DNA from 2 places in the Balneola vulgaris DSM 17893 genome. Region 2 is predicted to be linked to the other one. Evidence: riboswitches for the same ligand, from Rfam matches in the RefSeq annotation. Region 2 holds a riboswitch; the other holds the start of a gene.
What was found. A riboswitch is a leader RNA that binds a small molecule or an ion and turns the genes downstream of it on or off. The one in region 2 is predicted to bind cobalamin.

Region 1: it holds a riboswitch for cobalamin, as region 2 does, so the genes downstream of both, B155_RS0111750 (ribonucleotide-diphosphate reductase subunit beta) here and B155_RS0108920 (TonB-dependent receptor plug domain-containing protein) in region 2, are expected to answer to the same signal.

What each region holds. Positions count from the first base shown of each region.
Region 1 is NZ_AQXH01000008.1:8,507-23,663, reverse strand. Features, by position in the region: gene B155_RS0111820 (BamA/OMP85 family outer membrane protein) at 1-1,091, opposite strand, end outside; gene B155_RS0111815 (M14 family metallopeptidase) at 1,184-2,452, shown strand; gene B155_RS0111810 (hypothetical protein) at 2,488-2,946, shown strand; gene B155_RS0111805 (hypothetical protein) at 3,044-3,394, shown strand; gene B155_RS0111800 (transporter) at 3,448-4,467, shown strand; gene B155_RS0111795 (SCO family protein) at 4,501-5,076, shown strand; gene B155_RS13465 (copper chaperone PCu(A)C) at 5,080-5,526, shown strand; gene B155_RS0111785 (sterol desaturase family protein) at 5,698-6,531, shown strand; gene B155_RS13460 (DUF411 domain-containing protein) at 6,545-7,030, opposite strand; gene B155_RS0111775 (hypothetical protein) at 7,212-8,090, shown strand; gene B155_RS0111770 (CDGSH iron-sulfur domain-containing protein) at 8,094-8,753, shown strand; gene B155_RS0111765 (DUF423 domain-containing protein) at 8,750-9,124, shown strand; gene B155_RS0111760 (DUF427 domain-containing protein) at 9,134-9,415, shown strand; gene B155_RS0111755 (hypothetical protein) at 9,465-9,965, shown strand; cobalamin riboswitch at 10,065-10,271, shown strand; gene B155_RS0111750 (ribonucleotide-diphosphate reductase subunit beta) at 10,386-11,369, shown strand; gene B155_RS0111745 (ribonucleoside-diphosphate reductase subunit alpha) at 11,382-13,802, shown strand; gene B155_RS0111740 (MmcQ/YjbR family DNA-binding protein) at 13,932-14,285, shown strand; gene B155_RS0111735 (DUF6787 family protein) at 14,297-14,611, opposite strand; gene B155_RS0111730 (aquaporin) at 14,784-15,157, shown strand, end outside.
Region 2 is NZ_AQXH01000003.1:40,378-55,534, reverse strand. Features, by position in the region: gene B155_RS0108940 (Na+/H+ antiporter NhaC family protein) at 1-1,015, opposite strand, end outside; gene B155_RS0108935 (CBS domain-containing protein) at 1,169-1,612, shown strand; gene ettA (energy-dependent translational throttle protein EttA) at 1,697-3,373, shown strand; gene B155_RS0108925 (6-bladed beta-propeller) at 3,474-4,514, opposite strand; cobalamin riboswitch at 4,895-5,099, shown strand; gene B155_RS0108920 (TonB-dependent receptor plug domain-containing protein) at 5,243-7,147, shown strand; gene B155_RS13245 (DUF6580 family putative transport protein) at 7,159-7,746, shown strand; gene B155_RS0108910 (ABC transporter substrate-binding protein) at 7,759-8,703, shown strand; gene B155_RS0108905 (Dph6-related ATP pyrophosphatase) at 8,684-9,430, shown strand; gene B155_RS0108900 (hypothetical protein) at 9,427-9,894, opposite strand; gene B155_RS0108895 (MFS transporter) at 10,029-11,327, shown strand; gene B155_RS0108890 (PH domain-containing protein) at 11,331-11,813, shown strand; gene B155_RS0108885 (PH domain-containing protein) at 11,806-13,290, shown strand; gene arsN2 (arsenic resistance N-acetyltransferase ArsN2) at 13,283-13,702, shown strand; gene B155_RS0108875 (response regulator) at 13,691-14,098, opposite strand; gene B155_RS0108870 (ZIP family metal transporter) at 14,162-14,986, opposite strand; gene B155_RS0108865 (hypothetical protein) at 15,133-15,157, shown strand, end outside.

The DNA.
Region 1 (15,157 bases), on a different contig from region 2:
TTGTATACATAAGGGAACAGGTAGTCGGCCCCAAGTCGCTTGTCGTATGCTGAAAACCGTAAACTAGTGGTGAAACGCTCGCCTTTATTTCTCACATTTCGATAGGTCCAACTGGCGCGCGTTCGAAATAGTTTATGAAAGTTATTCCATCCAAGTGGGTCTTCGAGTCGGTCAAAGTTGCCAACCCCAGCTGTAATCTGCACTGATCTCAATGGTCGCTCTTTCACTCTTACTAACACATTCATAGTGCTGTCTTGGGGCTGATCTGGAATTGAAATCAACGCAAAACGAAATAAATGATGGCTAAACAATTCCCGTTGTGCTTGCCTCATTTGATCGTCACTAAACAGCTCATTCTCATTAATGGCCGTCTCTCTTCGAATATATTTAGCGGGCAACGAAGTTTCCCCTTCAACCAGTACTGTGTCGAAGCGAACACGAGGCCCGGGATAAGCGAGCACCGCTACATTTGCCATTTTAGCCGTAGAATCTACTTCCGCTTGAATTTCTGCTGAAGCATAAGCATATCCTAAATTCCGTAGGATTTCAGAAATATTGCTTTGCACATCTTGGGTTAAAACGGGTTGATAGATAGCGCGGCTCCGGAAGGGTAGTTTTTTAATAGCAATTTCATACTCATCATGATTCACAATACGAGTGCTATCCTCAGGGGTGGTATTAAGCAAAATCTCGACGTTGTCGATGCGAATGGGAGCCTTTTCAGCAACGATAAACACGAGCTTCTTTTTCCATTCTTTATTTAGGGTCTCCAATCGATGCGTTACATCAACATCTGGGAATCCTCTTCGTTGGTAAAAGCGCTCCAGCCTGATTTCATCTTTTCGGATTTCAGTTTCAGAAACGTAGTAGCCTTTTTCATTAAAAAATGTCAGTTTCTTCCATATGGACGGAGCTTCATTGGCAATGTATTTTTTTAAGACTATATCTTGGTACTGGTTATTCCCCTCGATTTCTACTTTCCAGATTCGAGCTGGCTTATCATCAGATTGTGCCCATGCCGGTTCCCACAGCCCCACTACAAAAAGTACGGGCAACAGCAATGTTATAAGTATTTTGGATACTTTGATCAATCGACGTTTATTTAGAATGAATGCGTAAATCAGATGAGAAATTAACCTCAAAAAAACCAATCTTATTATCTAACTAGATGAACAAAATTTGTATGCATAAGTTTCTTATTCTCACTTTTCTTTCAATACTTTTGGTTAGCGCCTGTAAATCTACGAAAGAATTCACCGGTTTCTCCTATGATCCCCCAAATGTTACAGATACTACAGATAGAGAAATTAATCCACAAAAAAATAGGGTTATCGGTATTGGTTCTCCAAAAGTATGGATTTCAAACGAATTTGAAGGAGCTCGTGTAAACGATTTCTATCAGTCTCCAGATGGTGCCTTTCAAGTAGACATACTGCCAGAAAACGCTCCTATTAACAACAGCCCTTGGTTTGCTTTTAAAATTTGGTCTGAACAACCACAAACCGTTCAATTGCGTTTGGCCTACCCAACTAGTAGAAACCGATACATTCCTAAAATCACAGATGAAAACGGTACTCCAATGCCTATTGATATGGAAGAAGCTGAGTACGACAGCGCTACCGGTTCCCTTACTTTTGAATTAAACTTGACTGAAGAAGCCACTTTAGTGAGCGCACAAAAAGTGACAGATTCCGATTATTTTGACAACTGGTTTTCACAAATAACTGAAGCTAACGATGTACGCCAACGTGTAATTGGGCAAAGTAAACAAGGCCGAGATCTACATGAATTTACCATCACCAATAGTAGCTTAAATCATCCTAAAGGGGTGCTTATAATTTTAAGTAGGCAGCATCCACCTGAGGTGGCTGGTTATTTAACGGCTGAACATTTTATCAAATACATAGCTACCGATAATTCTGAACTCACACAGCTTTTCAGAGATCATTTTGTGACATTAGCGTACCCATTGATTAACCCAGATGGGGTTATGAATGGCCATTGGCGACACAATGCTGCGGGGGTTGACTTAAACCGAGATTGGGTTAACTTCAATCAACCAGAAACAAAAGCGGTTACGGATGCAATTTTGCACGCCACTCAAGATTCAACCCTGCAGGTGTATTATGGCATCGACTTTCATTCAACCAATGAAAACATTTTCTATCCTATAAATGAAGAAGTTGTCACGCGCCCTGATAATGTAACACAGCGCTGGGCCGTTGAGGTAATAAAAGATAATCCGGACATCCTTTTTGTTTCTGAAGAGTTTGATACAAGCTCACCCATTTCTAAAAATTGGATTTATAGAACTTTTGGGGCTGATGCCGTGACCTTTGAAGTACATGATGAATTAAGCCATGACCAAGTTGAAAGTATGGCTGTTTCAGCAGCAAAAAGTTTGATGCAATTATTGTTAAGAGAGAAAGGGGTCGATATTACAGAAAACTAATTTTCTGGATTCTAGAAATTCTTTAGACTTGGAATATGAACGGTACAAAAATAATTACTGAGGGACTTAATAATTGGAAGCTAAGACTTATTCTTAGCGCTACACTTTGCATCATGGGTTTAGCTGCTCTTGTGAGTATGCTTTTGGGCTTATTCCTTGAACTTAGCACCTACGATAAATCAATCGTGGCTATTGCAATTTGGATGGTGGGCATCCCAGCTTATTTAATCATAAGTGGGCTTTCAAAAATCACCCCAAAAACCATTGTCAACTTCTTGAACGACAAGATTGATGGCATCGATTCAAATCTGGAGATTCTCTTAAAGCCTGCGGATGAGCTTGATGCAGCATCTAGAGCCAAACAAGAAGAGCTAATTCGACTATTTACAGAAAAACCGCTCTACAAATTCCTACCCGATAAACCCGTTAAGCAAGCTTACTTTTTAATGCTTATCTCTATGATAAGTAGCTTCGGCATTTGGTTTATCTCTTAAAACTATTGTAAAAAGATACTTACAATCCCCATAATTGGTTGGTACATGCTTATTTTCAGCTGTGCAAAGGATACTCTCCATAACTCTCATTTTGGTGATGCTGCTTACAGCATTTCATGCAGCTACTCCATTTCTTAGCTATAAAGCGAACTACAGCTTTATCATAAGTGAGTTATGTGAATATAAAGACAGTCCAGACCATAACGATTGTGATGGTTTTTGCTATCTGCGAAAGCAAATTCAACAACATGACGATCATCATGGCAGTGACCATACAGGAAATAGAAGCTCCAATTTTGGTAACTACTCATCTATCTATGCACTGTTAGTGCCACTTAGTATGATGGACTATTCTTCTAGTGAGGAAATATCCTACCAAAAGCCGAAGCAAATTTCTATTCGAAACATTTATCTCGAAGTGCCTTCCCCTCCTCCTCAGCATAGTTAATACACATCTTTTTTTACTTACAAAACTGTATTAACTAATCAATTTTTATACTAATGAAGAATCTATTTATTGGCGTTCTAACGCTATCACTATGCACTACAATCGTAAATGCACAATGGTCGGCGGGTAGACCGGATGGCCATGCACCTATCACTGTGATGGGAGATCATGTACATACCCAAGGTGAAATCATGTTTTCCTATCGCTATATGGTGATGAATATGAAAGGAAACGGAGACGGAACCGATGAACTCAGCAATGATGAAGTATTGCGCCCAAATGGCAAATACATGGTAGCACCTACCGAGATGCCTATGGTTATGCATATGTTTGGCGCAATGTATGCGGTATCCAACGACCTCACACTTATGGGTATGCTTCCTATCATTTCTAATGAAATGGATCATATAACATCGATGGGCGGCGCATTTAGCACTTCCTCAAATGGCATTGGCGATGTGAAAATATCCACCTTATATAATTTCTATGACCGTGGTAATTCCAAAATGCACTGGCAGTTTGGGCTTAGCTTCCCAACAGGTTCACTTGATGAACGCGACGACACCCCCATGCAACAAGATGCCCTACTTCCTTATCCTATGCAGTTAGGTAGTGGGAGTTTTGATTTCTTGCCAGCATTAACCTATCTCACACAAAACCCTAACATGTCATTTGGAGCACAAATTGGCGCTACCATAAGGCTAAAAGACAACCAAGAAGATTACCGCCGCAGTAACGAACTAAAAGCCGTATCTTGGTTAGGCTATAAGTTAAACGATATGTTTAGCCCTCAGTTAAGCTTGCGATACACCAATCGTTCGAACTATTCGGGTAAAGACGATCGTTATGATATGGCATTAGCTAACGACATGGTTCATACTGTAGATCCAAGGTTAAAAGCAGAAAGTCGTCTTGATCTAGGATTGGGTTTAAATATCCAAGGTCCTGAAGGTCCATTGCATGATTTAAGACTAGCTGCTAACTACGATCTTCCATTGTATCAATATGTGGATGGTCCACAGATGCTGATGGATGGGATCTTTACGGTTGGTTTACAGTACACCATTCATTAAGAATATAATTTAGGTTTCAATACCGCTATACAAATGTTCAAAAACACACTCATACTTGCCTTCATACTACTTGGGATTGCTTGTTCAAAAAACGTGAAGGTTATTGACGACCTCAACGACCGCACTTTTGAGCTGGTTAACCAAAACAATGAAACCATTACGTTTCCTGATGAATATGAAGGCAAATATGTGATCATGGGGTTTATCTATACTCATTGCCCAGACGTGTGCCCTCTTATCACACAGAACATGGTAAAAATTCAAAAGCAGTTAGGAGCTCCTGAAGACGTTCAGTTTTTGGGAGTTACTTTCGACCCTAAAAGGGATACTCCCGAAGTTTTAAAAGAGTACAAAAACGCTTTTGATCTTGGGGATAACTTCGACTTCTTAACCGCCGACACTACAACGATGAATACCTTCCTTGATAGTGTTCGTGTTCGAACGCAAGTTTCGCTAACCACAACTAATGGGAAAGGGGAAGAAGTTTACTTCCTAAGCCATTCTGATAAAATTATGGTGATTGATCCTAAAGGAAGAGTAGTGTTAGAATATGGCGGTAGTATGACCCCTATAGATTATATCATCGATGATTATAAATCCATACGATAAATCATGAAGTACTCCTATCTATTCTCCGTTCTGATTCTTGCTAGTATTTTGGGTTGTAGCCAAAATGAAACCAAACATGTCAACATGCAGGATGACATCACCGAAACGACGAATTTTGCGCGTACAGGCACGAAAGAAAGGATGTCGGGTGCTTATCTGAATTACACGAATACATTGAATATTGCCGATACTCTGCTAAATGTATCTTCACCGATAGCCGAATCCATTGAGATACATGAATCTTACTCAACAGAAGACGGTTTATCTGGAATGAGAGCTTTGGATGAAATCTCATTAAAGCCCAATGAAACTCTAGAGATGCAAGCGGGGGGCATTCATATGATGCTTATCAACCTGAAGCAGAATTTAACCACTCACGACAGTGTTCAAATTCAGCTCGAGTTAAAACACGCAGGAACCATCACACGAACTTTACCTGTTCGAAATTAAAGCCCACAAAAAAAATCCCTGCCATTTCACTGGTAGGGATTTCTGGGTTGTTTAAGAATTGAGCCGGGTTAATTGCTCAGTGCTTATAACTACGAAAAAATAAAGTAGATACTTGGGTATGGTGCTATACATTTGTAAAGTATAGTACCCCGAAAAACCTCTCTCTTGACCATGCAAGAACTAATATCACAACTTGAACGCATCCAAGTATCTGTAGCTGTTATCGGCCTCGTCTTGTTATTCTTAATAGAGACTGGCCAACCTTTTTTAAAATTTTTTACAAATGGATTCAAAGAACGTGCTCAACATTCACTGACCAATCTTGCTTTAGGTGCTATCAATGGGATTATAAACGCCGTCTTATTTACCGCCCTTTGGTTGTGGGCTGCTACTTGGGCTGAGCAAAATAACTTTGGGTTATTGCATTACCTATCCACTTTGGATGGGTTTCCTAATTGGGGCAGAATCATCGTTGCCGTGCTAATATTTGACTTCTGGATGTACCTATGGCACCGAATTAATCATGAGGTTCCATTATTCTGGAGGTTTCATCGTGTTCACCATGCCGATGCTAAAATGGATGTAACTACGGCTACTAGATTTCACTTTGGCGAGATCATCCTCTCCTCCATCATTCGAATCCCTATCATCATACTATTAGGGCTTCAACTTTGGGAGTTATTGGTGTATGGTGTGCTCGTTGCTGTGGTAGTCCAATTTCACCACGCCAATATCGCCTTACCTGAATGGCTAGATAAAACATTACGCACATTCATTGTAACCCCACACATTCACAAGGTGCATCATTCAAGATGGCAACCAGAAACCGATTCCAATTATGGAACCATCTTCAGTTTTTGGGATCGACTGATGCGCACATTTCGTTTACACAATCCCCTTCACACTTTAGAATTAGGCTTAGATGAGTTTGATTCGGATGAGGACAAAAAAATAAAGGGCATGTTATCCATGCCCTTTAGAAAAGGAGTAAAGAAATCGAAGTGATTTTTTAAATATCTTAGTAAGAAGAATAAACTTCAGTGCTACCGTCTTTTTTAACTAGGTATACATCATAGGTATCGGCTTCACGGCCTGGCACTTCCATTCCTGGAGAACCAATAGGCATACCCGGTACGGTTAGTCCTAGTGCGTCTGGCTTTTCTTTCAATAGGCGGTTCACATCTTCGATAGGCACGTGTCCTTCAATAAAGTAACCTTCAACCATTGCAGTATGGCACGACTCAAATCTTGCAGGCACGCCTACTTCTTGTTTCTTTGCCATCATGGTTGGAATCGGCTTCTCAATTACTTGGTACTGATCCATGTTCATGCGCGTTGCCCATTTCGTACAACACTCACAGCCAGGATTCTTGTACATCACTACTTCAATTTTATTTTCATCAATCGATGGGGTAGCGTTGCGTTCGTTTCCAGGCCAAAATAAAAATGCCGCTAAACCAAGTGTAATTACAAGGCCACCAATTAAGATCTTTGTATTGCTCATATCAAATTTTTGTTTTTGGGAGATGAACTCTCCTCATTTAACGAATGCTATAAAGTAAGGATAAGATAACATTCATAACACCGAATTATTCTTAACATTCCAGAAGTTGACACGTAGTCAGCTTTAATTTTAATTTTCACCCGCACTTTGTTACTATTGTATAGTATCTAATCAACTTATTATGAATAAGCTACTTATCCTTCCCTCGTTCTGTCTACTGATATTGCTTGGTTTCTCCACTTCATCTGTAGCACAAGTAAGCAAACATAAGTCTACTCTTATCTCTGCTTACGAAAACCAACAAGAAGTCTTTATTACCTTGCTAAACGGAAACACCTATACGGGTTTGGTGGTTTCTATCGATGATGAAATGGCGGGTATCCAAAACAATGATGGGGTTTTCAACCTTCGCTACGACCGCATTGAAAGTATCCGTTTGGTTGATCCTTCCGACAAAAGCTCACGTTGGTACAAAAACCCCGCGAACAACAAATTATTTATTACCCAAAGTGGGAAAATGCTGGAACCGAAAACGGGCTACTACCAAAACACCTACATTTTCATATCCAATTTTTCTTATGGTCTTACCAAGAACTTTAGTGTAAATGCAGGCTTTAGTATGATTCCCGGCTTGGGCGTGGAAAACCAACTGTACTTAATTGGAGCCAAAGTGGGTGGCAAAGCAAGCAAAAACATCTCCTTGTCGGCCAATATCAACTACTATAACATCCTCGATTCCAACCAAGGCATTACTACTTTATTTGGGTCCTCCACATTTACCTTCAACAATCTGGATTTAACTGCAGGTTTAGGCGTGGGCTTTGATGGAAACAACACCTCTGATGCACTAGTGATTCTAGGAGCGCAATGGAGAATCAGCGAACGCTTTGCTTTATTATCAGAAAATATGGTTCTTCCTGATATTGATGCTTCAGAACCATTACTTTCATTTGGAGCTCGGTTTATAGGACGGCGAATTGCTACAGATTTAGGCTTTTTCTCACTCCCTTCTGAAACTGATGCATTAGTACCATTAGTAAGCTTTGCAGTAAAATTATAGGACATGAAAAAAAAAATCTATTCATACGAGAACCAAGAACTTGAAGTAACTTGGGATTTAAAACGATGCATACACGCCAAAGAATGTGTGCATGGACTTCCCGAAGTATTCGATGTCAATCGCAAACCATGGATTGATCCCGATCAAGAATCTGATTCAGAAAAAATTGTAGAAACCATTGAACGCTGCCCAACTGGTGCGCTTCAATACCACTTCAAAAACAAAGAAAATCCCGAGCAACCTCCTTCAAAAAATAAGCTAGTGATTGCCGAAGACGGCCCATTATATGCTTATGGCAACCTGAAGGTGGTAGATAGCGAAGGCAATGAAGTGATGAGAGAAACCCGTTTGGCCTTCTGCCGTTGTGGAGCTTCTTCTAACAAACCCTTATGTGATAACTCGCATATCGAAGCTGGATTTGAGTCGGGCTGTTCATACAACCCTGAACGCCTCGAGCTAGAGCCTCAGGAAGAACAGGGTGGCGAGCTACTCATTAAGCTCATTGATAATGCTCCTTTTGTTGTGGAAGGGAATTACGAATTAGTTGGAGGGGATCAGTGTACTGAAACTCAAAAGCGAATGAGCTTTTGCCGTTGTGGTGCTTCGGCCAATAAACCCTTCTGTGATGGATCTCATAAAAAAATAGGATTTCAAACCACATGAGCCCACAAACTCTCATAATCACCGCTTCTATTTTAGGAGCTTTAGGCGTAGGCCTTGGGGCATTTGGTGCTCATGCTTTAGAAAACACCCTAACTCCCGAGCGCATGGCCACTTGGGAGACCGCCGTTACCTATCATATGTGGCATACCCTAGCACTACTACTGGTGGAGGTGCTTGCCAAACAGTTTGAGCTCAACCTTGATTGGGTAGGCTACTCCTTTCTGGCGGGTATCATCATATTCTCAGGGAGTTTATATCTGCTCTGTTTAACCAATACCTCATGGCTTGGAGCCATCACACCCATTGGGGGAATTTGTTTGATAGCAGGATGGTTACTTCTAGCAAAGAACTTTATCTCATCCCTAAATTAAGAGGTCGATATGAAAGCAATTTGGAAGGGCACCGTTATAGCTGAAAGCGACAATACCGTAGTAGTTGAAAACAATCATTACTTCCCTGCCGACTCAGTTAATAAAGATTTATTGAAGGATAGCTCGCATCAAACTACCTGCCCATGGAAAGGAGAAGCCAGCTATAAAAGCATTGTTGTTGAGGGCGATGAAAACACCAATGCAGCTTGGTATTACCCAAATCCTAAGGATGCGGCTAAGCAAATCAAAGATCATTTTGCCTTTTGGAAAGGGGTAGAGGTTACTGAATAAATTCTGTTTCCAAGCGTTAGTTCTTCAATATTTACCAACAGGATGTGCTATGAAAAAATCATGGATATTAACTCTCTTCTGCATTGCTATCTGCTCAATCAGCACCTTTGCCCAGAGTGAAATTCAAATTGAAAACGGCTCATTAGCAGGTATTCCGGCTTTTGGCATAGTTGTGAACATCGAGAAACCCGCTTCTTTGCAGGACAGCAGTATCGCCCCAGCTAGTTTACGCCAAGAAATCATTCAAAAAATTCGGCCTACCAGTGCTCAAATTCTAAGCAATCAACAGGTGTTAGATTCTTATGAAGCGCCTTATTTATATCTACACGTGAATATCATGGACGCTGGAAATGGCACTTATCCTTTTGCGGTTGACGTTCGATTCTACCAACCTACCAAGCTGATCTTAAAAAATGATTTAACTCAAGTAGCAGCTACTTGGCACACGGGCTTTGTGGGCATTGTATCCTATGACATGCTTCATATCATCCCCGAATCGGCCGTGGATTTACTCGATACTTTTGTAGATGAATACCAAAAAGTGAACTGATCTTTTCACTCTCAGTCTAATTCAACGCTCTACCTTTTTGTGCATAACTTCCCAACGATTGTGGGAAACTAAGCATTGACAATACTCCACTTAAAGCCCATCTTGTAAACCAACAAAGGTGTCAGATTCGATTATTCGATGATGATGAAAAGGGAATTCGGTGACCATAAGGAAAACCGAAGCTGTACCCGCAACTGTAAGCCGTTTTGTTGTTTTCACGATGCCACTGTCTTAGCTCCAAAAAAGATGGGAAGGCGAAAACGATACCCGGTAAGCCAGGAGACCTGCCTTTGTGGAAGTAAACGAGGTTTCGGGAAATGAACCACCGTTGAATAGTCCGCCAGCTATAGGCCTCACTGTCTCTGTATGCTTGTACTTCTATTCTTCGCCCTGCCTCATCATTTTTAGAATTACGCATGTATGAAAAAGTTAATTGCACGCACTTCGGTACGGGATAATATCGAACTGAGCGAAACGGCCGCCTATCCCATTTTCAAAGAACTCTACGAGAAACAAAAGAAAGCCATTTGGTTTCCTGAAGAGCTTAACATCCAACAAGATGTATTGGATTACCAAGAGTTAACCCCCGACGAAAAAGACCTTTTTGATCACGCTGTTGGGTACTTCTGCTCCTCTGAGCTATTAGTTCAAAATGTATTGGTGAATTCCTTCTTCCCCATGCTCTCTGACCCTCATGCCAAAATGAGTTTCAGCACACAGCTCTTTATGGAAAACATCCACAGTGATTTTTTTGAGATTGTTCTGCAATCCTTCAACATGGACCGTGATAAGATGTACGGCATTGCCTTCAACGACCCTGTTCTTAAAAAGAAGCAGAACCTCATTGTTGAAGAAATTGACAAGATCAGTTATGGCAAAATTGACCCCGACACCCTACAGGGCAAAAAAGACGTGCTCCGTGCTATCTTATTGAACAACATCATCATGGAGGGCATCTTCTTTTACTCCTCCTTTGCGCATTTCTTTGCCCTAAAAGATATGGGCAAAATGAAGAATGTGGTATCTGGTGTGGAACTTATCCTCATCGACGAATCACTACACCTTCAGAATGGAATTGAGGCCATCCTCATTATGCTCGAGGAGACCCCTGAAATTGCCGAAGATGAGCAGTATGTACAAAGCATTCGCGACATTATTCTAAAAGGTACTTATTTAGAAATCGAGTACGTACAAACCAAGTTTGGGCATAAAACCATTTTAGGTATTTCCAGTCCTGAACTCGAAAAATACCTCAAGTACATCACCGACCGCCGTTTAGAAGAACTCGGTTTTGAGCCCGAATTCCACATCACCGAGAATCCTCTTCGTTTTCTACAAAAAGAGGATGTGAAAAAGCTCATCAACTTCTTTGAAGTCTCATCTACTGAATACACCAATTACTAAAGGGAGAGTATCATGCAACGCACTGTTATAAAAAGGGATCAAAGCACCGAAAAATTTGAGACCCAAAAAATTATCAATGCCATTTTTCAAATACTCAATGGCCTAGAAGTAGAAGACGATTACGAAATCGTGTTCCGCATCATGAAAGAGCTAGACCTCAAAATACCTGAGCAGGTAAAAACCGAGGAAATCGACCAGTTGCTACTCAAAGCCATCGAGCAGCTCATCCCCGATCATCCTCGCTACGACCACTTAGCAACTCGACAGCTTCTCAAGCAAATCAACAAGAAGATAGATCGCCATTTAGATGGCTTTGAAAACTACTTAAGGCATGCTTTGGAGGAAAACCTCATCAAAGAAGAGCTGTTTGAGTTTGATATAGAACTCCTGAGTAACTCCATCAACTACGAGCGCGATGAGCTCTTTGGCTACTTTGGTTTAACCACCCTCCGAGATCGATATCTCATGAAAAACCGTAAACAGCAGATTATTGAAAAGCCGCAATGGTTTTTCATGCGTGTGGCAATGGGCATTGGGAACACCAACGAAGAAGTGGTGCGTGTATATAATAAACTCTCCAAGCTCGAGTATATGCACTCTACGCCTACCCTATTCAACTCAGGAACGCCGATGTCGCAATATTCATCGTGTTATGTAAGTGTGGTAGACGACTCCTTAGAATCCATTATGGCCAAAGCTGAAGAAACCGCCTTTCTTGCTAAACATGCGGGAGGCGTTGGTACCGATGTTACTCGTGTTCGTGCTACCGGTTCGCTCATCAAGTCGTTGAATGCAAAGTCTTCCGGAGTGATTCCCTTCATTAAAGTATTCGATACACTGGTGAATTCCATTCAACAAGGAGGGCGCCGCCGTAGCTCCCAAGTGATTTCTATTCAGCCTTGGCATTTAGATATCGAAGCTTTCTTGGATCTAAAAGAAACCACCGGTAATGCTTACTTCCGCACCCCTTCATTGAATACAAAACTTTGGATGCCCGACGAGCTCATGCGTCGCATTGAGCATAATGAGCCGGTTTATCTCTTCGATCCTGGTGAATGTCCAGAACTCGTTGAAGCCATTGGTGACGACTTTGCACTCAAGTACAATCAGCGCATTGAAGAAGCTAAACAAGGAAAAATCGAGCAATTCAAAAAGCTTGATGGTGCCGATTTCTTTAAGAAATACCTCTTTAAACTTGCGAAAACTGGGCACCCGTGGTTGGTGTTTAAAGATGAGCATAACCGCAAGAATCCGTGCCCTCAATATGGAGTAATCAATAGCTCGAACTTATGTACCGAGATTGCTATTCCAAATCGATCTGATTCCACCGCTGTTTGTACCCTAGCATCCTTGAACCTTTCGAAGCATGTACTGGATGACCGAAGCGACTTCGATTGGGGTAAAATCGAGGACACCCTCCAAACGATGGTGCTTGCTCTCGATAATATCCTCGACAAGAACTTTTACCCTTCAGAAGAAGCCCGTAAAAACACTATGGACCTTCGTCCACTGGGCATTGGCATTATGGGTTTTGCAGAAGCTCTGGTTGAACTTGGCGTAGCATACGACTCAGAAGAAGCGGTGATCCTTGCTCGTAAGATTGGTCGCTTTATGAAAGAAGTGTGCTACAAAAGCTCCGAGCAACTTGCAAGCGAACGAGCCCCATTCCAGCACTATACAGATGCCAAAGATCAAGGTGAGGGCTATGCATATGCGCCTCGACGAAATGCGGTACTCCTAGCCATCGCTCCAACAGCTACCATCTCCATCATTAGTGGCACTACCTCTTCTATCGACAGCTATTTCAGCAATCTCTATTCCCGAGATACCTTGTCGGGTAAATACATTGTTGTGAACCACCAGCTTATTCACGCACTGGAAGAGAAAGGACTTTGGAACGACCATATGGCCAACCTCATCAAGCAGCACAATGGGTCGGTTCAGCATATTGAACAACTGGATGGGGTGATTGACAAAGACGTATACAAAACGGCTTATGAAATCCATCCAAATCGCCAAATTGATATAGCCGCGGCCTTCCAAGAATCCATCGATCAAGCGGTATCCAAGTCTATTTACATCGACGAACAACTGCGAGATGCAATGCGTGATATCTATCTCTATGCATGGAAGAAAAAGTTGAAGTCGACCTACTATTGCTTCATCGACAAAGTAATAAAAGGCGAGAAGTACACTTCTAAAGTAAATAAACGAGGCACTCGTGTTGGATTTGGAAGTTCAAAAAAATCGGAATCTACTCACGTTGAAGTTGCAGACAATACCACAAAACAAGTAGAAGAAGTCCACGCTGATTTGATTCAACAAGCACGTGAGAAGTTTGGGGATCAACGTGTCGAAGAAGTTCTTCAAGCCGATGAAAATGCGTGCCCAACCGATCCACTATTGCGCAAAATTTGCCCAAGCTGTGAATAGTATCATTCCTGATTAATCCTTAAGCATTCAAGCCATTCATCCCGCCATAGGTGAATGGCTTTTTAATTTCGCTTGAGTTCCACTAATAATTATTCATATTAGGAGCACTCAAGTTTAAAAGAGGACTCTATGAATATTGAAGATTTCAGAAACTACTGCCTAAGCTTTGAAGGGGTAACGGAAGAATTTCCCTTTGGGGAAGAAACATTAGTGTATAAAGTACTGGGTAAAATGTTTGCCTTAGCTACCATTGAAGACTTCAACCGGGTGAACTTAAAATGTGACCCTGAATATGCCGTTCAACTTCGAGAGGCCCACGAGGATATCACCGCAGGTTGGCACATGAATAAAAAGCATTGGAACAGCGTGTATACTCAATCTGCTCTTTCCGATGAGCTCATTAAATCACTCATCGATCATTCCTATGAATGTGTAACTAGTAAGATGTCGAAGAAAGATAGAATGAGCTTGGGCTTAGACTAGTGAAATGCGAATTATGCCGAGGCATTGTCTTTTTTACGCACAAAACGGCCCAGCATCTTCTTCAAAAATTTGGTGAAGAATTCACGTTGGCCAAAAATGACCCCATAAAAGTAGAGCAATATGTTATAAATGGGGAAGATTGTGAGGAGCCAAACCAATGTTTTAAACCAAAACGAGTGCTCATCAGTAATGCCTAAAAGGTCGAATACGAAGCGCCGTGCAAACAGGGAAGTGAATCCGGTGCAAGCAAATACAAGTAAGATCAAAAAAAGCTGTAAACTATTTTCGATACCCCATCTTTCTTTGAGCTTATCAATTATGCGCATTAAAAAAATTTTACCTTTATTAGTTCGTGACTTAAAACATTAAGTATTAATTAGCTGACCAAAGTTAATTAAATACTAAACAAGTGTTGTCGATAATTTAATTGCAATTACACGGCCCACCGTTTAGTTTCAGCAGAATTTAGGAAGGACAAAGAATTAGATTAGTTTCAGTTTGGGGATAAAAAAATACCTTATAGAGTGTATTGGCACGTTTTTTCTTGTACTTGTGATAGGGGTATCTACAAATCCCATCGCTATAGGCTTTACACTAAGTGCTCTTATTTATGTAGGAGCTTTGATTTCGGGAGCGCACTTCAACCCAGCAATTAGTTTAGGTGCATTCTGGCTCAATAAACTATCCATCAAAGAATTTGGTGGGTATGTATTAGGTCAGACTATCGGAGCTATGCTTGCTGCGGCAACTGTTTTAATGTTATCAAGCTTGGTTTTTTATGTGGAAGCGCCCTTAAACTCTACATTCTACCAGCAGCTTACTATTGAAGTACTGCTCTCTTTTGTGCTCGTCTTAGTTGCCCTTACTGCTTG
Region 2 (15,157 bases):
CTACAAAAGCTTCAGCAATGAGTAGGGTTGACTCATTTCCCTTATCAAGAATAAAGTAAGTGTATAGGAATGGGATGATGGCAACACCAAGCAAGGTTCCAATAGGTCCGATGAAATCAATTAAGCCAGGATTGTAATTCGCGGGTACTTTGTTTTGTGTGAGTTCGTCGGCCGCCATTGGCATAGCGCCATCTCGGTCTAGTTTCCCTTCTTCGCGGGCCCGTTTAATGGCAGCCCTCATTTGCTTTCCTGGAATCCAAGGGAGAAGATTTGCTGAAAAAAGCAGTGTTATTAAAATGGAGAAAATCGCATAAAAGTTGAAAGGTAGAGCTGAGAAGAAGAAAGCGATACTTTCTTGTGTGGTGCTGAAGAGCTCATTGGTTCCAATCACTAAACCCGCTACATAAAAAGGCCACACATTAAAGGGAATGAGTGTGGCTATTGGACTTGCGGTTGAATCCACTACATAAGAAAGTTCTTCATGCGATACTTTGTGTTTGTCGGCGATTGGCCGAACTGTAGCGCCTGTTAACACCGTACTAATGGTTCCTCCTTGATGAAATACGATGCCCATAAACCAAGTAAATAATTTGGCTGATCTTGGACCATGAACCATCTTCTCGCTTGCCCATGATGCAAACTTCTCGGCCCCACCCGTTCGAGTCCATATACCGATGAGCCCGCCTAGTGCCCATAGATAAACAAGAAGAATTAAGGCAAAATCCTGTGTTCCAATGGAGGGGATCAGGAATTCCTGTACCACATTAATTTTATTGGATATTACAGCTCCTAAACAGATGCCCAAGAATAAGGAACTGGCTACTTCACCGGTATAAAAAGCAAGAAAGATAGCTAATAAGGGAGGAGTGATGGACCAAAAGCCATAGTGCCCATTTTGTTGTGTGAAACCATCAGTAAAAAATAAAAATATCACCGATAGAGTGAAGGTGAGTAGAAGGCCATGTACGATCTTTTTTCGAATGGCTGGATCCCCAAATTTGTCAGCTATACTCAAAACTTTTCCCTTTATGTTTACAATTACTTGCTGCGACACTATACAAAATCCAAAGAACATTCAGAAAATATTCCCACATACATGAAGTGAATATTTGCAAAATTCCCAAGATCTGTTTTTTTGTATTAAAGACTCACTTAACGGGAGAATATTATGACGGTCAGAGATTTGCTTAAAAATAAAGGAACAGAAATTTATTCGGTGAACCCCGAGGAAACGGTTTATGATGCCATCGCCAAAATGGCTGATTTAGACGTAGGAGCCCTATTGGTTATGCAAGATGATGAACTTGAGGGAATCATATCAGAAAGAGATTATCGCAATAAAGTGATACTGAAAGGTCGTGCTTCAAAAAGTACTTGGGTGCGCGAAATAATGACGGATAAAGTGGTGTGTGTAGAACCCTCTGATTCAGTAAACTTGTGTATGCAACTCATGACGGATAAAAGAATTCGTCACTTACCTGTGATAGATCAAAATAAAGTGGTTGGTGTGGTATCCATTGGGGATGTAGTGAAATCGATCATTCAGAATCAAAAAGTCGAAATTGATTCCCTGCGCGATTACATAGCCGGAGGTTCGGGATACCCCGCATAATTAGCCCCGTTGATTCTAAATTAGGGTATTGAAATACCTTGAACTCTCCGTACCTTTGAGCTTCATAAAATTGAACCAAAGAGGATTAGTTTGAGCGATCAGAAGATAATTTTTTCGATGGTTGGGGTGAGCAAAGTTCACAAGCCCAACAAAACTGTTTTAAAAGACATTTACTTGTCTTTCTTTTACGGAGCTAAAATAGGTGTGCTCGGTTTAAACGGTGCAGGTAAATCTACGTTGCTCCGCATTATAGCCGGCGAAGACAAGGATTATTTAGGAGACATCAGTGTGCAAAAAGGCATCACTTTTGGATACCTCCCTCAAGAGCCACAGTTAGACCCGGAAAAAACAGTTAAAGAAATTGTTGAAGAAGGAGTTCAGGAAACGGTTGACCTCATCAACGAATATGAAGCCGTTAATGCTGCTTTTGCTGATCCAGACGCCGATTTTGATGCGCTTATCGCAAAACAAGCGAAACTTCAAGATCAAATCGATCGCCTCGAAGCATGGGATTTAGACAGTAAGCTTCAGCAAGCCATGGACGCGTTAAGATGTCCTCCAGGCGATACTTCTGTTTCTGTACTTTCAGGGGGTGAGGCTCGCCGTGTAGCTCTATGCCGCCTACTACTGAAGAAACCCGATGTGCTATTGCTTGATGAGCCTACCAACCATTTAGATGCTGAATCAGTGGGTTGGTTAGAGCAACACTTAGCACGTTATGAAGGAACAGTAATCGCCGTGACCCACGATCGTTATTTCTTAGATAATGTTGCGGGTTGGATTTTAGAACTAGATAGAGGAGAAGGTATTCCGTTTGAAGGAAACTACACCTCATGGCTAGAGCAAAAATCAGAGCGACTGCGCCAAGAGGAAAAGCAAGAATCGAATCGCCAGAAAACACTACAGCAGGAATTGGAGTGGATTCGTCAAAACCCTAAAGGTCGCCGCGCGAAAAGTAAAGCACGTATTAATTCGTACGAAGAACTATTGGCAAAAGACCAAGAAAAGAGGGTGGATGATATGCAAATCACCATTCCGGCAGGACCTCGTTTAGGGAATAAAGTAATTGTAGCCGAAAATGTAGCCAAAGGCTTTGATGATAAACTCCTTGTTGAAGACATGGAATTTCAATTACCTCCAGGTGGTATTGTGGGTGTGATTGGGCCGAATGGTGCAGGTAAAACCACGCTTTTCAAAATGATAATTGGGGAAGAGCAACCTGATAGTGGCTCCCTTGAGATAGGGGAAACTGTGCAGTTAGGATATGTAGATCAAAAGCGCCCATTAGATCCAAATAAAACAATTTGGGAAGAAATTTCAGGTGGACATGAGGTTCTAAAGCTTGGTAATAGGGAAGTAAATTCTCGTGCTTATGTTGCTCGTTTTAACTTTAGTGGCTCCGATCAACAAAAGAAAACAGGACAGATTTCTGGTGGTGAGCGTAATAGAGTGCACCTTGCAAAAATGCTTAAAGAGGGTGCCAATGTGTTACTCTTGGATGAGCCTACCAACGATTTGGATGTGAACACTCTTCGTGCACTCGAAGAAGCATTACTTGAATTTGCAGGTTGTGCAGTTGTGATTTCCCATGATAGGTGGTTTTTAGATCGTGTGGCTACACACATCCTTGCCTTTGAAGGGAATAGCCAAGTGTATTGGTACGAAGGAAACTATGAGCAGTATGAAGCTCATCGTAAAGAAAGACTTGGTATCACTGACGATCAACCAACTCGTATTCACTACAAGAAGTTGACGAGATAAATCATCTCTGTAAATTTATGTTGAAAAAGGCTCCTAGTTTCTAGGGGCCTTTTTTTATGGATTCAAACTCTAGTTCTACCGAAAATATTTAATGAAAGAGTTAATTAATCTCAGGAAGTACAAATGCTTCAATTTGTCTTAGTGAATCATTCATAGTGTATATAGTTTGGTCTATTACTGCGATGCCTCTCACTTTAGTTTCGAATAAAATGGATCCGAAATATTTATCTCCAGAACGTGAATATATATCAACGTAGGTGTGCATTCTATTAATAATTGTATTTTTGGCACTTACATACTGTAGAAATAGAAAGTCGTCATTATAAGAAACACCTTCTAAGCCAACAGGAGAACTTGGGGCTTTCTGACCATTGGATGTCTGACTACTTTCGGGATATTTTAAACGATCAAGTGTTTGAACAGTTTTTGTTGACCTGCCTTGAAGATCATAGAAAAACATATAACTAGCGTAAAAAGGTAAATAGATGAATTCATTCTTATTATTTGATGGAATTATTAAGCCGTCAAATGAAAGAATGTTAGCAAATTGATCGTTAGCTAGAGTTCCAAATGCATGTTCTACTTTGCCATTATTGTTTATTACTCTGAATAAGTCTTGTGTTAACCCCATTAAAACTATTGAACTATCAATCACAGTAACACGTAACTCAAAATTATCATAAGAAATAGGATCTAAAGTTGTTTTTGTGTGTCTTTCAAATCTTTTGACTTGGAAGGTTCCAGCATCGATAGCGTATAAAGTTTTTGGCGAGATAAAAACATCAAGTATTTGACTGAGTTCACCAGGACCTCTACCCTTACCGTTCCCAAACGTATCTATATACTTACCATCTTTGGTAAATCTTTTAATATGCATGTCTGCATAATCTGTTATGTATAAAGTGTCGTTAAACGTATCGAGCATCTCAGGTTTATAGAGATATTCGGTTATGTCAGAGTTTAATTGAATGGGTTGATTTGAGTTTTTCAACCAATTTCGATTCCAATCATTTTTAGTTTGAGATAATTTAAGCTCTTCATTTAAAGACAAGGAGGGATCAATAGCATTTAATCTATATAGTAACAATGAGCCTAAGATGATAATCAATGCTATAATGAATATTCTTATGTAAGTAATCATGCTCAAAAAATTTGAGCTTACATCTTACTGTAAGCTCATTAGAATTAATTGTTCTCAGGTATCCATTTACCCATGCAAGTTTTTGGTTCATTATTGCAATAGGTATATTGACACACTCTTGTGGTCGCTTCACCACACAAACTTTCACAATATTCTGTACAATCTTGAGCTTCTTGTGCTTTAACTGGGGATGTAAAATAAAAAACCAGTAATAATGTAAATAACGTGCTAATCAAAGCTAGATCAATATATTTAATGTTATTCATGTGTATATTAATTAGTTACAGTTAACTCCTATATAGTATATTTTTTTTTTTAAGAGATTCAAATTCAAAAATTATTGATGTTTAGGTTCTATTGACATCGCCGAAAAAAGCTCGTAATCTTTTGGCGCAACAGGTTTTCATGAATACCATGTGTATTCTGAAATGAAAAGGGAATCCGGTGAAAATCCGGAGCTATCCCCGTAGCTGTAAACTCTCAAGTAGATTCGGCATTATGCCACTGTTAGTTCACCCCGAACTGATGGGAAGGCGTCGACTTCTAGGAGTGAGCCAGAAGACCTGCCCGTTGTATTTCTGAATTTTCAGGCTTTCGGAGGAAAGGCCGGGATTAGATCCATCTCAGAATACGCAGGTTTTCTAGTATCTCATTTCCTGTGTCTTCGTTATCAAGATTTTATCCCCTCTAACAACCGGAAGCTCATCGGTAATCATTAATAAAACACCATGAGCAACAAAACATTACTAAGTATTTTTGCAGGGGTTCTGCTGAGCACCTCTTCCATTCAAGCACAGCAAACAAGTGTACCCGTGGATACACTAGAACTAAATACAGTTGTAGTTACAGCATCCAAAATCCCCACAGAAACACGCCAAACTACACGTCCTGTTGTAGTAATTGATCAAGCCGAGATTCGCAAAAGTGCGGGTAAAGACTTAGCTCAATTGTTAGATGATCAATCAGGGATTGTAATCAACGGCGCATTCAGTAACCCTGGTAAAGACAAGGGCGTTTACCTTCAAGGCGCAACCACACAGTATGTACTGATCCTAATTGATGGTCAGCCGGTAAATGATCCCTCTGGAGCAGGCGGAGCCGTAGATCTACGTCTTATCTCCCTCGATAACGTTGAGCGAGTGGAAGTGGTAAAAGGAAGTATGTCAACGCTTTACGGTTCTGATGCAATCGCAGGAGTGATTAATGTGATCACTAAAAAGCCTCAAGATAAAACAGTAGCTGTTAACGGTAAGGCAGCCTACGGTTCATATGAATCGGTAGATCTTTCAGCGGGAGTGAATGGCCGATTAAACTTACTAGGCTACTCATTGAATTACAGTAAGCAGACTACCGATGGGATTAGCGAAGCTAAAGATGAGAATGATGCTGGTAACTTTGATAAAGACGGCTTCAACCGCGACGCATTAAGTGCCAAGTTCGATATCGCTTTAACGGAACAGCTTTCTATTAAGCCCTTTGTGAATTACACCAATTATGAAGGTGATTATGACGGTGGCGCTTTTGCAGATGCCCCCAATAAGTACACGGCTAAATTGGTAAACCCAGGGGTAGATATTCATTTCGAAAATGATGCTTGGACCGTAAAAGGAGGCTACCAATACAATGAAGTTGAACGTACGTTCGAAAGTGGATTCGGTACCTCAGAATTTACAGGGAATATCCAGAACTTAGATATCTATAGTACCTATGCGGCCAGCGAAAATGTAACGGTTTTAGGTGGATTCAATTACCAGAAGCAAGTTTTAGACGACAACGATGCAAACACTAACAACCCGGATGCTACCTTAATCAGTCCTTATGTTTCTTCCATTTTAAAAGCTGAAAATGGCTTAGGTGCAGAATTAGGTTTTAGGTTGAACGAACATTCTGATGCTGGAACTCAGTTAACCTATAATTTCTCTCCATACTATAATGTAAATGAGAACATTCGAGTTCTTGCTTCTTATGCAACGGGATTCAAAGCTCCTACTTTAAACGAATTGTTTGGCCCGTTCGGTGCTAATCCTGATTTAGAGCCTCAGAAGAGCCGGTACATCGATTTTGGGATTGAATATTATGCCAATAACGGTCGTTTTAATGCAGAGGTGCTGTATTTCAACCGTCATATTGATGACGTAATCATTTATACATTCGGTACTGGCTACGAAAACCAAGATGAGCAAGACGATCAAGGTGTTGAGCTAAGTGCTAACTATTTGGTAAACGAATTCTTGACCGTTCAATCATTCTATAACTATTTAACGGGCGAGCAAACAACCCTAGATGGTTCTGGAAATGAAGTGAAAAGAGATAACCTTATTCGCAGACCTGAACATGCATTTGGATTTAGCTTTTTAGTAAGTCCAAGTAATGATGTGAATGTGAACCTACAAGTACGTCATACTGGCGAGCGTGAAGATGTATTCTTCAACCCTAATACATTTGCTAGCGAGTCTAAGACTTTAGATGCCTTTACCTTAGTTAATCTATATGCAGATTACACTTTATTAGAAGGGCAATTAACCTTATTTGCAGACATCAAGAACTTGTTTGATACCGACTACACTGAAGTGTATGGCTATAATACCATTGGTATTTATAGCAAAGCGGGTCTACGTTTTAACATCAGATAATCGTTCGAATTATGAAAATCAAAGACACTACTTTTAGAAATGGCTTTGCACTTTGCCTGGTCGCTGTTACAGCGGTTTGGCGAGTGCTTATGTCGCATGAACTCACCACGATTCCAGAGTTTAGTAATTTCAGTCCTGTTGGGGCAATGGCACTTTTCGGAGGAGCTTATTTTGCCCGCTGGAATAGTTTTATAGTGCCCGTTGCAGCATTGTGGCTCAGTGATATCGTTTTGAATAAGTTGGTATTCTACGGTGAATGGGTATTGTTTTATGAAGGGGCCGCGTGGACCTATGGCGCTTTTGTGTTAATGGCTCTTGCAGGAAATGTACTCATGAAAGATCGTACGGCATTAAACTTTGCAGGCGGTTCACTTGTAGTCGTGTTTATCCATTGGATTGTGACGGATATTGGAGTTTGGTTATACTCGAACACCTACCCTCAAACAGTAGAAGGGTTTATAGCATGTTTAATTGCTGCTATTCCATTCGAGCGTAATTTACTGTTTGGAACATTATTCTATGGTACTTTCCTATTTGTAGGGTATGAATGGATGAGTGCTAAATATTTCCAATTGAAAGCTCAAAAAGTAGAAGCCTAAACCATCGTTATTATGAAAGTAAGTTCTTTTCTTCCAGCCGCAACTCATATGATTTATGATTTAGGTTTAGATCAATATCTAGACGGTATCACTTTTGAGTGCCCTCCCAAAGCCTTAGAAGAGAAACAGGTTGTGGTACGTTGTGTGTTGGAAGGAAAGGAATACTCCAGTGAGGAAATTGATCGAATTTTTTCGGCTAGTAAAGCTCAAGGAAAAAGCCTGTATTACGTTGAAGATGAAATTCTGCAGTCTATTCAGCCCGATATCATTTTTACACAAGATGTATGTGAAGTATGCCAAATTGATACCGAGTGTACTTCAAGAGCAGTGGCTAAATTAGATAAAATGCCAAAGCTGATCCCATTAACTCCCCAATCATTACAAGATGTATTTGATTGCCTGATTACCATTGCGAAAGCGATGGGCTATGAAGAAAGGGCCTATACACTCATGGCTGATATAAATGAGCGTATGAATGGAATCACAGATCGATTGCGCAAACATAGAGCTCCGTTAAGAAGGGTTTCTTTGTTAGAGTGGTTTGATCCCATCTATAACTGTGGGCACTGGATTCCTCATCAAATTGGATATGCTGGGGGGATCGATATGCTTTCAAATCCATCGGGTGACAGTATTGTAATAGATTGGGATAAAATTTTACGATATGATCCTGAAGTACTAATCGTAGCACCCTGCGGTTTTGACGTTAAGCGAACACTCGCTGAAATGCACTTGCTAACTCAACGAAAAGGCTGGGAGGATCTTACAGCTGTGAAGAATGGTGAAGTATATGTAGCTGATTTCGATTTATTCACCCAACCGTCGGCAGGTACTATCATTCAAGGAATCGAACTTATGGCCTGCTTAATTCACCCTGAATTATTTGATTTGAGCCATGCTCTTTCTGCTAAATGTGTTCGACTGATGGACTTAGATAATGCCAAAATTCATGCCTAAACCAAGTTTCTTTAATTGGAGTGGAGGAAAGGATAGTGCCATGGCATTGCATAAGATGCTTCAAGATCCTCAATTCAACATTGAAGCCTTGTTAACTAATGTGAATAGCGACACCGATCGAATTTCAATGCATGGTGTGCGGCGTTCATTGTTGCAAAAGCAAGCGGAGTCCATTCAAATTCCCTTACACACTATTGAACTAAATTCATCCCCAAGTCTCAAAGAATATGAAGCGGTGGTTGATGAAAAACTTCTAGGGCTAAAAAAAGAGGGATTAGATACGGCTGTTTTTGGAGATATCTTTTTAGAAGATTTAAGAAGCTATCGAGAAAATCATTTTTCGAAGTCTGATATTGAAACGATATTCCCGTTGTGGGGACATAACACCACAGAACTAATGAGAGCTTTTATTGAGGAAGGATTTAAAGCCGTAGTTGTATGTGTGAAATCGGAATTGCTAGATGAATCATTTGTTGGGCGAGAATTGGATGATGATTTCATAGAAAGCTTACCTGATAATGTAGACCCATGTGGCGAAAATGGAGAGTTTCACACTTTTGTATATGATGGGCCTATCTTCACAAAAGAGATTCCGTTCGAAAAAGGAGAGGTCGTATTTAAGTCGTATAAAGCACCTCAACAGCAAGATGATGAGTGCAAATTATCGAACGAAACCGATGAGCAGAAAATGGGCTTTTGGTTTTTAGACCTTTTAGATACCCCTTAATCTTTTGTTCTAGGTATTTCCTTAACCGTTGAATGGAGATGTTTTATTTTCCAACCATCGGTAGTTTTTATCCAAACTTTTGTAACTGTTTCCTCTACTTTGGTTCGATCATCCTTATAATAATCCATCGTTCTTAAGGTATAGCCCGATTCATTGGTAAGTGGAATAATTTCCATGTGATCATTATTAAGAGTACCGAAAGGACGGGGTATTTTCTCACAAAACATACCAATCATTTTTTTAGACGGTGCCTTTCTACCGTTAGCATAGAACCCGATATCATCTGTCATGAGATCTAATACCGTTTCGCATTCACCTTCAATGAATGCTTTTTGCTCTTTGTCTGTGTGAGCTTGAATAGCTTGTTTTACGCTCTCGAAATCTTGAGCGTGAAGCTGGTTTTGAAATGAAAGTAGGGCTATTAGAAATAGCAGAAGGGTAGAGGTAAAACTAAGATTTTTCATAAAGGTAGGGTTTGTGATGACTCTAATTTGTTTAAAAATGAATCGAAAACAAAAGCACCAATCAAAATCTTCATTTTGCTTTAAACTGAGGTTCAACGATATTCACAAAAATTAAACACTCTCAAGGGACTTGAATGACCAAACCAACTACGGCCAAATCTAAAGGACTATTTTCGTGGGCGTTATATGATTGGGCGAATAGCTCATATTTCGTAATCATTCAGACTTTTATCTTTGCAGCTTATTTTACCAAAGCTATTGCAGAATCAGTTGAGATAGGTACTTCGCAATGGGGCTACATGATTGGTACAGCCGGCATTGTTATCGCTATTGGGGCACCCATTTTAGGGGCCATTGCTGATCAAGCGGGTAGGCGTAAACCTTGGATTGCGGCTTTTACCATACTCTGTGTGATAGCATGTTTTATGCTATGGTTTGCGGAACCTGGAACCGATTCACTTTGGATGGCTCTTATAATGGTGTTTCTGGCTACTGTGGGTGCTGAGTTTGCCTTTATATTCTATAGCGCAATGCTTCCTGATTTAGTACCCGCAGATAAGATAGGTCGTTGGAGCGGATGGGGTTGGGGACTCGGTTATGCAGGTGGACTAGCGTGTTTGTTAGTGGCTCTTTTTGCATTCATCCAAACCGATGGTTTATGGTTGGGCTTAGATGCTTCAACGGCTGAACCAGTTCGAGCTACTTTTATACTCACGGCAATTTGGTATGCACTGTTTAGCTTACCCTTATTCTTCAATACAGAAGATACTCCTTCAACCAATAAACCTATTGGAAAGGCAGTGAAGGATGGCTTTGCTCAAATTCGGGCTTCACTACGAGAGGCTAAAAAACTAAAAAATATCGTTCGGTTTTTAGTAGCTCGTTTATTCTATAACGATGCTATTGTGACCATTTTTGCCTTAGGCGGTGTGTACGCTGCAGGTACTTTTGATATGGATGAAGAACAAATTTTGATGTTTGGACTAGGATTAAATGTAACGGCTGGGCTAGGAGCTTTTGGTTTTGCTTGGCTGGATGATAAATCAGGTAGTAAATTCACTATTATCGTATCTATTTTGGGACTTATTATCCCATTAATAGCATTGATTGTAGTTCAATCTGTAATGTGGTTTATAATTTGGGGACTACTTTTAGGTATATTTGTTGGGCCTATACAATCGGCGAGCCGTTCCTTTATGGGGCGATTATCACCTCCTGGGTTGGAAAATCAGATGTTTGGTTTGCTAGCACTTTCTGGGAAAGTGACCTCTTTTGTAGGGCCAATGTTAGTAGGATTTTTAACCCTTCAATTTGGAAGCCAGCGATTAGGAATGACATCAATTCTAATCTTGCTACTTATTGGGTTAGTCCTCATGTTTAGTGTAAATGAAGAAGAGGCACCGACATTAGAAACCGTGCCCGTTAAAGAATAGCTTATGAATGATACTCCAGAGACAAGAATTGATCGAAATGCCATTAAAGCATGGCGCTTAAGTGGACTGATTTATGGACTATTCTTTTTCACTCCCGCAATTGGATATGGTGGAATCTCGTGGTGGGCAAATGATCTAAACTATATAATTTTTGGCGCGCTTAGTCTCGCAGCAATTATCTTGTACTTATTGGTATCCTTCTTTATTCCCTCCCTTCGTTGGAAACGTTGGCGATATGATGTGGGCGAGCAAGAGATAGATCTACTTCGAGGCTTAGTGGTTAAAAAGAGAACGCTGGTTCCAATTAACCGCGTGCAACATGTGGATACAAATCAAGGGCCCATATTTCGAAAGTTTGGGTTATCGTCGGTTAAAATATCAACGGCGGCTACCACCCACGAAATCCCAGCGCTCAATGATGAGATCGCGAAGGAGGTTCGTAATAAAATTTCGTATTTGGTAAGGCAGGTAAAAGAGGATGTCTGAATATAGACGGCAACATTGGGCGGCAGCTGTTGATAAGCTGTTCAATTTAGTACGAAAGAATTTATTCACCTTTCTAGTGCTATTCTTTGTGGGTACCCGCCAATCAGACGGGATGATATTCTGGTATGTATTTGCTGGAACACTAGTACTAGCCTTTGTTACTGGTGTGCTAGATTGGGTACGTTTTGAATACCGTGTAAAGGATGGTGAACTCCAGATTAAAAAGGGGATTTTAGTTCGAAATAACCTTTTCATGGATCGTGAGCGCATTCAAACCATTGATGTAACGGAAGGGATTATTCAGCGGTTATTTGGCTTGGTGAAAGTTGAAATAAAGTCAGCTGGAAGTGGAAATGGTAATGCAACACTAGCGGCTATATCAGCAGGTGAAGCGAAAGAGTTACAGGATGCCTTAAAGCGGAATAGGAGTGCAGAGTCTGTTGAATTAGCGACCGATGAATTCTTGGAAGATCAAGTAATTGAAGAGCTAGATGATGATTTGATCGAAGACCAATGGAAGATTTCGAAGCGAGAATTATTGATGGCAGCGTTAACATCGGGCAATTTTGGTATCATCGCATCGATATTAGGCGCTATATCCGGGCAAATGGACCAATTCATCAACCAAGAAAACCTTCAGTATTTATTAGATCGGTTACCAGGTTTTAATAATGTAACACTCATCATTGGGCTTGTAATCGTAATCTTTATTCTCTCTTGGGGCTTGTCATTTCTTGGGGTGATTTTGACCCACGCTGATTTCACCATCAAAAAGTACAAAAAGGAACTTGTTATCAGCTCTGGGCTACTTGAACGCAAACAGATAACGATTCCTTTTGATCGAGTACAAGCAGTTCGATTCACAGAAGGAGTACTGCGGCAACCATTTGGATTCGGAATGCTATTTGTTGAAAGTGCAGGCTTTCAACAACAAGAAAAGCAACGATCGATAGTATTAGCGCCCTATATCTCGAAAGCTAGTTTAGGTAGTTTCTTTGAGCGGTTTATGCCTGATTTTACTCCCGAAAAACTAGATGTCAGACCTCCTGAACGAGCATTCTTTAAGTATATTCGCAAACCCAATTACTTATTACTAGTGGCATTACCATTTGCTTCTTTCTACTGGACCTATGGTTGGATGCTTAGCTTATTAGTAGTTCCATTTTCGATATTAGGATGGCTTCGTTTCCGTGATGCGGGACTCACATTTAATCAACATCAATTGGTTATTCGATCGCGGGATTTGGTTCGAAAAACGGCCTTTATCAGACGAAATCGAATTCAAGTAGTGGATGAGTCCGCACATCCGTTTCAAGAGTATAAAAACTTGTCGACCGTCTCGGTTACAACAGCGTCGGGGGCCAAGGGCATGACTTTCGGAATTAATGATATGGACCATTCTATTGCAATTAAACTCAGAAGTTGGCTCATTGAAGGAAAAGGAAGGTCCTCAATATCAGTCGAAGAGCATGAATAGAAATTCTATTCCATATGATCAGATTCAAGCGCTTTTAAAACAAGCTTCGTTACCTTATCAGGATATTAAACAAGATCATATTCACTTTGTTACCAAAGTTGAAGAAAATACGCTAATTGGTTGTGCTGCCATTGAGATTCAGGAAGAGTATGGCTTACTACGTTCAGTAGTAGTTCATCCTGATTATAGAAGTAAAGGGGTGGCCCAAGAGCTGATAACGGATTTATTGAATTACACCAAAAACCAAAAACTGCATAGTATATATTTACTTACAGAAACGGCTAGCAATTATTTCAAAAAGGTTGGCTTTCAGCAAATAGATCGATCGAAAGCACCTAAGCCTATGCAGAAAACTTCAGAGTTTGCAGAATTGTGCCCTACAGGCGCTACCTGTATGTTCTTAGTTCTTTGAGTAGCTTTGGAGTTGCGGAACGGGAATCAGTCCTAGAGCTTTAGCAAATTCAATGTTCACATCTTCAACACTGAATGGTTTTGAAAGTACATGTTCTTCACGCTCTAAATGGAGCTGAATATATTCAGAAAATTTACCACCAGTTATAAAGATGATAGTGGGTTCGTATTCTTTACGAATTTTCTTTGCGGCTTCAATTCCATTTCCATCAGCTAAAAGAATGTCCATAATGATGAAATCGGGGCGATGTGTAAGCGCTTCATTTACAACGTGTTCTTCTGTTATACACACACCAATAGTTTCTATACCCGTCTGAGCAACAAGTCTTTCAAGTATAATAGAGAAGACCATATTGTCTTCTGCAATAAGTAGGGTTTTGTTATCAAGTGAAAGCATGGGTAGTCTCCGTTTTATAGAGACTACGCATGCTTATTAAATTCGGATGGGATGGGTAGTAATTTATCCTAAAGACACATCTAGGACCATCATCACACAAAAACCAACCATTGTTCCTAAAGTGGCTATATCGGTGTTTCCATGATGCTGACTCTCGGGTATTAATTCTTCCACAACTACATAAATCATGGCACCAGCTGCAAAGGCTAATGCATATGGTAACATTGGTTGAACAAATATTACTGCGGCAGTACCAATAACGGCTGAAATAGGCTCAACAACCCCAGATACTTGGCCATACCAAAAACTCTTTTTCACAGATAAACCATCACGGCGTAATGGCATAGAAACAGCCATGCCTTCAGGGAAATTTTGAATACCTATACCCAGTGCAAGTGCTATAGCTGCAGCTACGGTAGCAGTACCAGTAGGGTCAACGCCTGTTGCAGCGGCACCAAAAAGAACACCAACAGCAAGTCCTTCGGGGATGTTGTGCAGAGTGATTGCAAGCACCAAAAGCGTAGAACGGCGCCATTTAGTTGGAATCCCTTCCGCTTGTGATTTGTCTAACCCAAGATGCAAATGTGGTAAATATTGATCGCAGATTCTTAAAAACACTCCACCGCCAAGAAAACCAATAACGGCTGGCAACCAAGGGATAGAGCCTTGTGCTTCCGCCATATCAATAGATGGAATGATTAACGACCATACACTTGCCGCTATCATAACCCCCGCAGCAAAGCCCATCATGCTGTCTAATAAAGGGTAATTTATCTTTTTAGTGAAGAATACGAGGGAGGCTCCCAATGCTGTAACAGCCCAAGTAAAGAGTCCACCAATTAAAGCTTGTGTAATAGGATTTAATTCGTAAAATAGATCTGGAATCATGATAAATAGAATTTTTATCGAACTTAATAAATTTTTAGCTAACACTAAATATTATAATCCTCTAAAATAGGTTTTTAAATATCCACCTGTTTAATTAAAAGATTATGTTTGATGCAGTAAAATGAGGGCTTTAATTAGGTAAAGAAATGAGCGAACATAGTGCATATGGAC